4 regions of the Shewanella sp. 10N.286.51.B7 genome follow, and region 1 is predicted to be linked to each of the others. Evidence: predicted binding sites of a transcription regulator. Region 1 holds the regulator's gene; each other region holds the start of a gene.
The links. The regulator sigma-54, encoded in region 1, starts transcription at its own class of promoters, with help from an activator protein. The targets are predictions, from matches to a motif close to GTTGGCACGNNNNTNGNNT.

Region 1 (2,211 bases):
ACTTATTAGAAGAGTTTAATATTACTCACATTCGCGATAGCCAAGGTATGGCATTATCGGGTGGTGAACGTCGACGTGTTGAAATCGCACGCGCATTAGCGGCAAATCCTAAGTTCATTCTGCTAGATGAGCCTTTTGCTGGTGTCGACCCTATCTCTGTGATAGATATCAAGAAAATTATTCAACAATTAAAAAATCGTGGACTTGGAGTACTCATTACCGACCATAATGTTCGTGAAACGCTTGATGTATGTGAGCGCGCGTATATTGTTAGCCACGGTGATTTAATTGCAGAAGGCACGCCTGCTGAAATCTTAGACAATCAGCAAGTCAGGTCAGTATACTTAGGTGAGCAATTCAAGCTATAGTTAGCATTCTTTAGTGCACAATATGGCATGTCGCGACCAGTATCAGTCCCACTTTTTAGTGCAATGTTCTAGACTGAACTTAAGCCAAGGTTCAGCTTAAGCCTAGAAGCAGTTTAAAAAGGTGCTAGACCCACACAATTGTTAGTCGCGATGATGAAACTCAATTAGGGATAAGCGGTAAATGAAAGCCTCACTCCAACTTAAAATGGGTCAACACCTGACTATGACCCCACAGTTGCAACAAGCCATTCGCTTATTGCAACTTTCCTCATTGGAGCTACAGCAAGAAATTCAACAAGCACTTGACTCAAATCCACTCCTTGAGCTCGAAGATGAGTTTGCTAAAGCAAAAGAACCAGTAAAAGAAAACGCCCAGCAAACCGATACTGATTTTAGTGATAACAGCCAAGTGACTGTTGAAAAAGACACCTCAACCGTAGACACCACTGAATCGTTAACCAAAGAATCCATGCCTGACGAATTACCAATGGATACCACATGGGATGAAGTTTACACAGCATCCCCAAGTTCAGGTTCTGGCGCAGTGGCTCGTGATGACGATATGCCTTTTCAGGGTGAAACCACAGAAGGCTTATATGAGCATTTAGAGTGGCAAAAAAATCTCACCCCTTTTTCTGAAAACGATCTGGTAATTGCTACGGCGATTATCGATGCCGTTGATGAACGTGGTTACTTAACCCAAACAACTGAAGACATATTGCAAGCTTTAGGCCTAGAAGATATTGAACTCGATGAAGTTGAAGCTGTACTCAAACGAGTACAGCATTTTGATCCTGTAGGCGTTGCAGCAAGAGATTTAAGCGAATGCTTGATGATTCAGCTTGGCCAATACCCTAATGAAATACCTTGTATCGATAACGTTAAGCTACTGATTGCAGAACACCTAGACTTAATTGCAGGCCGTGACTTTAGATTATTAATGCGTAAAACCAAGCTTAAAGAAGATGATTTACGCGAAGCGATTCAATTTATTCAAACGCTTAACCCACGTCCAGGGTTACAGATCACTCCTATTAAAGATGAATATGTCATTCCTGATGTGACAGTGTTTAAAAAGAGTGGCCGTTGGGTCGTTGAATTAAATCCAGATAACATGCCAAAAATTGGTGTGAATCAGCAATATGCAGCCATGGCGAAAGGCTCTGCTAATCAGTCAGACAGCCAGTTTATTCGCGGCCATTTACAAGAGGCAAAATGGTTTATCAAAAGTATTGAAAGCCGTAATGAGACACTATTAAAAGTGGCTAATTGTATTGTGCAATTTCAACAAGGCTTTTTTGAGTTTGGCGAAGAAGCAATGAAGCCAATGGTACTTAATGACATTGCTGAAGCCGTTGAAATGCATGAATCAACCATTTCGCGTGTCACGACACAAAAGTATATGCACACCCCTAGGGGACTTTTTGAACTAAAATATTTCTTTTCAAGCCATGTGAGTACTGATGATGGCGGAGAATGTTCTTCTACTGCAATTCGCGCATTTATTAAAAAGCTTGTTGCGGCAGAAAACCAGCAAAAGCCACTTAGCGATAGTAAAATGGCGACGCTATTGGCAGAACAAGGGATCAATGTTGCTCGGCGTACGATCGCCAAATATCGTGAAGCAATGCTCATCCCTCCCTCAAACCAACGCAAAAGCCTATAAGCCTTTGTTATTGGAGGATGATATATGCAAATTAACCTGACTGGGCACCATGTGGAAATTACTCAATCTTTACGTGAGTATGTACAAACTAAGTTTTCAAAGCTTGAACGACACTTCGAACAGATCAATAATGTTCACGTTGTGCTCAATGTTCAAAAGCTGCAACAAATTGCAGAG
Region 2 (2,211 bases), on a different contig from region 1:
TAACCAAAAAAGAAATTAAATTGTGATAGTCCGTTATCCTGTATAGCCAATCAAAACTAAAACAATAAGTTAATAGGATTAGCGATACAGTCTTTTAATTTATGGAGTATACCAAAAAAATTACATATGGCTCTATATTTATAATATACAATTTTTTTATCAGAACAAATCATATCTTCAACAGAAGTGTAGTTGAATTAACATTTTAAAGGCTTTTTAAACGAAAAAGCCCCTGCATATGAATGCAGGGGAAGGTCAGGTGCATTTTGACAATGCTAGAAATTGAACAATCAAGATAATCAAATAAGTCACATCAAATTGCGCTAGCGGTGAACAACCTAATCAATTACCTATTAGTTAAATCAAATACTGATACTTATATATAAAATTCAATTCAACCAATTAACACTCAAGTAAACTTATTCGTATTGGGTATTATCCAATGTTGCAAGTTGGTATGAAGCAAGTTCAGGAATCGATTGACGAACTTCAGATTCAAGCGCCATAAGCTCTTCAAAGTCAGCACAAATCTTTTCAGCTTTCGCTTCAATAGCCTCAGACTGATCTGCTATTTGCAATTCAATGTCTTCACCTACTCTTTCCATTTTGGTAGAAAATGCTTCCATTTTCTCTTCAAAACTTCCACCTTCAGATGACATCATTTCGGCGCCTAAAGCCATCATAAAGCTACCCATTGAATTCTTAATCATGGCTTCCATTTCTTGTTCAAAATCTTCATTAAATGCTTCTTCAATTGAAGATTCCGTAGCGCCTAAATAAAACTTGTCACCTTGTTGATAGGCCGCTTCATCAATACGAGTTTGAATGCCTGCTAACAGCTCATCTAATTTGGCGCCTGTTGCATCACCAAAAATTGGCGTAAGTGCTAGGCTCACAGCATCCGTTGCTAGTACTACAACTTCATTCACTAAATCGATAATTTCAGGAACTTGTTGAGATAACTCTTCTGAGTAATTGGTTAATAAGTTGCGTTGCTTATTATCTAAATCTATCTTGCTACCTTCGACATAAAGCTCACCCATTTCAACTCGATATAGCTCTTCGCCCTTTTCACTGATTAACAGCTTCTTAGGTTCGACAGTCACATCATAGTTAAGAGTGACATTACATTGCTCGTCATCTAGTGACAGCTTTGCCATAGCAGGCGTGATTGCTCCGGCAGTAAAAATAAGACCTGATAAAGCAAGACCTTTAATTAATCCGTTGGTGAAATTAGTTTGAGTTTTCATTAGCTCTTCCCTTGCTGTAAATAAAACACAGTCATTAAGTTGTAGACTGAATTTTCAAATTTGATAATTAAACCGTTTATTACGATTAAACTTAAATTAGATAAAGCACAGCCCATGCCAATATTAAAAAAATCTTTATTTTCAAAGGTTAAAGTAAAATAGGCGACGTTATAGACAAAGAAAGGAATTATGAAGTTAACCGACAATGAGTGAAATAACCAACAAAGTGGTGTTTTTCACTCTTTGCTAATTTTCACTAAAAATAAACAGAAGGAGCGGAGCAATAGCAGTAAAATGAAATCAAAGCACTAAAAGATTGAACGCCCCAAAGCCTGTGATAAGTGCTCCAGCATACGCGTACCCGCCAATGAATTTCCGTTTTGGTCTAACTCTGGAGACCAAACACAAATAGACATATCACCAGGAATAACAGCAATAATTCCGCCACCAACACCACTTTTACCCGGCATACCAACGCGATAAGCAAATTCACCCGCGCCATCATACAAACCAGATGTTGCTAACAACGCATTCAGCTGCCTTGTTTGTACAGGGGTAACCAGTTGTTCATTTTGAAGTGTCTTGCCGCGATTAGCCAAATAGAACATGGCTTTAGACAAATCAGCACAATTCATTTTGAGTGAGCAATAATGAAAATAGTTTTTTAATACCGTATCGACATTACCATCAAAATTACCAAATGATTTCATCAAGTAGGCAATAGAGGCATTTCTAGCACTAAATTTAAATTCTGAGTTGGCGACATTTTTATCAAAACAAATGTGCGAATTGCCACTGAGCTTTCTGACTTCTTCAAGCATACGGTGCTTGGGTGCGCTTTGTCTGGCTTGAATTAAGTCTGCAATCACTAATGCGCCTGCATTGATAAAGGGATTACGAGGGATCCCGCGCTCTAACTCAACTTGGACCAGTGAATTAAAAGATTGACCAGATGGCTCTT
Region 3 (2,211 bases), on a different contig from region 1:
AAGCTCGGCGATACAGTCTTTTTTTATCATTCAAGTTGTAAAGTGCCAGGCATAGTGGGTTTAGCAACAGTATCATCAGAGCCTTATATTGACCAAAGTGCTTTTGATCAAACTTCAGCCTACTTTGATGCTAAATCTTCCATTGATAATCCACGCTGGGTAGCAGTAGATTTAACCTTTAAATCAAAATTTAAACGTATTATTACGCTGGCTGAATTAAAAGCAGATCTTAATCTGGCTAAAATGGTATTAGTCAGCAAGGGAGCAAGACTTAGTGTACAACCTGTCACTCAGCAAGAGTTTGATTACATATTGTCCCTTGAGTAAAGGTCTTAATATTGCGACTCCGATTATTAATATCAGTTATAAAAGTGGATACCAAAAAGGAATTCAATTGAGTTCCTTTTTGGTAAGTGTCTAGGGCCTGTTGATCATTTTTACTGCGTTATCGACTTTTTATGTAGAATAAGCTTTTTATGAAGAACTAAACCACAAAGTCTCTGCCTTGTACAAATGATCAACAATTCGCTGCAAAAACAACCTCGAAAGATCAACAGGCCCTATCTATACGCTTGATGCTATCCGCATTGTGTTGTTTCAGTTAGTCACTCTTTTTAGCTAGATTAGTCACTTGTTTTAGCTAGATTAGTAACTTTCTTTAGCTACAATTGTTTGGCCGATAGGCGTGAGGCTTAATAGTGCTAATTTGACATGTTGTATCGCAAACGGAATACCGATGATAGTCACAAAACAAGCCAGAGCATGGGTTAGGTGACCAATAGCTAACCAAATACCACAGAATAAGAACCAAATAACATTACCGACCATACCTAATGGGCCCGTACCAAAGTCTTCAATTCCTGATAAATGTTTGCGATTGACATTTTCTTGTCCAAAAGGCCAAAAAGCCATTTCGCCAATCACAAAGCAAGCACGTCCAAAAGGAATACCAACAATACTGACAAAACATAATAGCCCTGCTAACCACCACGCAAGTCCCATTACAAACCCGCCCATGATGAACCACGCAATATTAAATATTAATCTCAACACTGACATTGATAATCCCTTAGTTTCGAATGAATAAAATTGTTAAGTCTTTTTTAAGTCTTATGCTTAGATAGCTAGAAATGTGCCAATAATTTTTCATTGCTTATATTTTAAAGTAGGACTCATCTTAGCTTCTGTTTTATATCGATTTTATTCATTTATGCAGCTTGACCTTATCAAACAAATATATCCAACAAGGCTCATGGAATGTTATTGAATACATTCTAGGATAAGTTCGAGATAGCGGTTCTCACTAATTTTTAGGTAAAATAGTCATTAAGGTTTTTAATCATTGAATAAGTGAATCATTATGTTTGCGCCCACGCCCGTCGAGACCATGACATTTGCGCAGCGAGAAATATTTGTTAAACGTGACGACCTGATCCATCCAGACTTTAGTGGCAACAAAGCCCGCAAGTTTCAGTATTTTCTTGAAAAAGAATGTCCTGAAATCACTAAGCTGGTGGGTTATGGTTCTGCGCAAGCCAACTCTTTGCATTCGCTTGCTGTGTTGGCAAAAATGCGCGGCTGGCAGTTGGATTATTATGTTGACCATATCGCCCATTACTTACAGCAAAACCCACAAGGTAATTATTTGGCGGCACTTGATAATGGTGCCAATATCATCGAAAAGCCTGAGCATGTCACTGAAAGCCTTGATAGCTATGTGACAGAGCTTGCCAGATCAGCGTTAGACAATGAATTGTATATTCCAGAGGGCGGTCGCTGTGAGTATGCCGCTATTGGCCTTGAACAACTAGGTCAACAAATTCTCGACTGGATGCATGAAAAACACTATTCAACCCTAAACCTATTTTTACCATCAGGCACTGGCACCACAGCATTATTCTTACAACGCTTCTTTAAGATAAAGCGACTTGAGCATGAAGCTTTACCAGAAGTGAATGTACTGACTTGTAGCTGCGTTGGTGGTGATGATTACCTAAAGTTGCAGTTCAATCAGTTAAGCGAAAATGCGCTTCATCATCCACGTATTATCTCTAATGGCAATAAATATCACTTTGGAAAGTTAAAACGTGAGTGTTATGAGATGTGGCAGCGCGTGTGTGCAAGTGGCATTGAATTTGAGCTGTTATACGATCCAGTGGGTTTTATTATGCTTGAACATTTTTTAACGCAATCAAGTACCGTGGATAATAT
Region 4 (2,211 bases), on a different contig from region 1:
AATCATCTCTGATATTGAAATGCCTGAGATGGACGGTTATACCCTAACTGCTGAAATTCGAGATGATCCAAAACTAAAAGACATTAAAGTTGTATTACATACTTCGTTAAGTGGTGTCTTTAACCAAGCAATGGTTGAGAAAGTCGGTGCAAATGATTTTATCGCAAAATTTAATCCGGATGAGCTGGCTTCTGCTGTAAATAAACACTTAATTTTATAAGCATTATTATCATTCTCTGTCTATGATTAACTTAATAGACAGATGAATGTTATCTATGAAACTGCAGCATCTCGTTAAGTTCATTAAAATGAATGTTTGAGTTAGCAAGTCAACATTGATAGCGTTAGATGAGTCAATCAAGTGACCGGTTCACACTGAAATTACTTGTAGGTAGTTTCTTTATAATAGGGTGTAAATGTGACGAATAAATCACTCGCTGAAGCAGAATATAATCAGTTTAAGCTTTTTTTAGAGCAGCACAGCGGCATTGTATTAGGTGACAACAAGCAGTACTTGGTCAGAAGTCGTTTGGCTCCATTGATGGGTAAACATGATTTACCCTCATTATCTGAAGTCGTTAAACGCTCAATGAAGCCAACTGAAAGACATTTACGGGCAGAAGTTATTGATGCCATGACCACAAATGAAACCTTGTGGTTTAGGGATAAATACCCCTTTGAATTACTTCATAATTCATTATTACCTGAATATAGCCGTTTAGGGCGTCCATTGAAAATATGGTCAGCTGCATGCTCGTCTGGGCAAGAACCTTACTCCTTAGCGATGACCATTCTTGAGTATCAGCAACGTAAGCCTGGTGCGTTACCCGGAAACGCGACTATTCAAGCAACTGACTTATCACCTTCGATGTTAGAGCGGTGTAAGAATGCAGAATATGACAGTTTAGCGTTAGCGCGTGGGTTATCTCCTGAACGCAAACGCCAATTCTTTGATCAATTACCGTCTGGTAATATGAAAGTTAAAGATAACGTTAAGCGATTAGTGAACTTTAGAGCGCATAACTTACTTGAAAGTTATAGCCTTTTAGGTAAATACGACATTATTTTTTGTCGTAATGTACTGATTTATTTTGCCCCTGAGGCAAAAGCTAAAATACTGCGGCAATTTGCTGCCGCTTTGAATCCTAACGGCATACTATTTTTAGGTGCGTCAGAATCTATCTCAGGTTTGACTGACGAATTCAGCATGGTTCGATGTAACCCTGGTATTTATTATCAAAAGAAAACCTAATTATAATACATTGTAAATAAAGGTTTTTTATCATTTTCTATGCCAGCTTCTGCTGGCGTTATTTTTTTTATCTATTTCGCATCTACTTCCTAAATGTTTTGGCATAACCTTTGCTTTATTCCTCTCAGTTAGCTGATGGAGGCAATTTTATGGCGATTAATTTTGAAAATGGTTTGGGGATACATCAATACTCATTGGGCATTCGTGCTCAAAGGGCTGAAGTGCTATCAAGTAACATCGCCAATTCAAATACGCCTGGCTATAAAGCACGTGATGTAGACTTTGCGTCTGCCATGAATAGTGCTCGTTCTCATCAGCAAGGTTTACAAATGAGTCAAACAACTGACAAGCATTTTGATTTAAAGGCGCTTAGCCAAGAACATGTTCAGTTCCGCGTACCCAATCAGCCAGATACAGGCGATGGCAATACCGTTGACTCCCAGCAAGAACAAGCTGCTTTTATGCAAAACTCTTTAGAATATCAAATGTCATTGGGTTTCCTTGAAAGTAAGTTTTCTGGCATGCGTAAAGCGATTAGAGGAGATTAATCATGAGTCTATTTAATATTTTTAATGTGTCAGGTTCAGGTATGTCAGCACAATCAGTGCGACTGAATACGACTGCCAGTAACATTGCCAACGCCGATTCAGTCTCTAGTAGTGTTGATCAAACTTATAAGTCGCGCCATCCGATTTTTGAAGCTGAAATGGCTAAAGCGACGAGTCAACAAAATAGTTCTCACAGTGTCAGTGTTAAAGGCATTGTTGAAAGTGATAAACCATTATTAAAGGAGTTCTCTCCTGATCATCCAATGGCTGATGGTGATGGGTTTATCTATAAACCGAATGTGAATGTGATGGAAGAAATGGCAGACATGATTTCTGCATCTCGGTCATATCAAATGAATGTCCAAGTGGCTGATGCAGCTAAATCTATGCTGCAGCAAACGCTTCGTATGG

Region 2: the regulator sigma-54 is predicted to act here: its motif matches at 1,354-1,372, upstream of BCU84_RS13830 (YggN family protein).
Region 3: the regulator sigma-54 is predicted to act here: its motif matches at 1,122-1,140, upstream of BCU84_RS10000 (YccF domain-containing protein).
Region 4: the regulator sigma-54 is predicted to act here: its motif matches at 1,350-1,368, upstream of flgB (flagellar basal body rod protein FlgB).

Annotation. Positions count from the first base shown of each region.
Region 1 is NZ_MCUF01000034.1:59,828-62,038, forward strand. Features, by position in the region: gene lptB (LPS export ABC transporter ATP-binding protein) at 1-368, shown strand, start outside; gene BCU84_RS10405 (RNA polymerase factor sigma-54) at 550-2,034, shown strand; gene hpf (ribosome hibernation promoting factor) at 2,059-2,211, shown strand, end outside.
Region 2 is NZ_MCUF01000048.1:29,669-31,879, forward strand. Features, by position in the region: gene BCU84_RS13830 (YggN family protein) at 420-1,250, opposite strand; gene glsB (glutaminase B) at 1,559-2,211, opposite strand, start outside.
Region 3 is NZ_MCUF01000033.1:23,927-26,137, reverse strand. Features, by position in the region: gene BCU84_RS10005 (EVE domain-containing protein) at 1-327, shown strand, start outside; gene BCU84_RS10000 (YccF domain-containing protein) at 646-1,059, opposite strand; gene BCU84_RS09995 (1-aminocyclopropane-1-carboxylate deaminase) at 1,361-2,211, shown strand, end outside.
Region 4 is NZ_MCUF01000058.1:26,842-29,052, forward strand. Features, by position in the region: gene BCU84_RS15545 (chemotaxis protein CheV) at 1-220, shown strand, start outside; gene BCU84_RS15550 (protein-glutamate O-methyltransferase CheR) at 419-1,252, shown strand; gene flgB (flagellar basal body rod protein FlgB) at 1,402-1,800, shown strand; gene flgC (flagellar basal body rod protein FlgC) at 1,803-2,211, shown strand, end outside.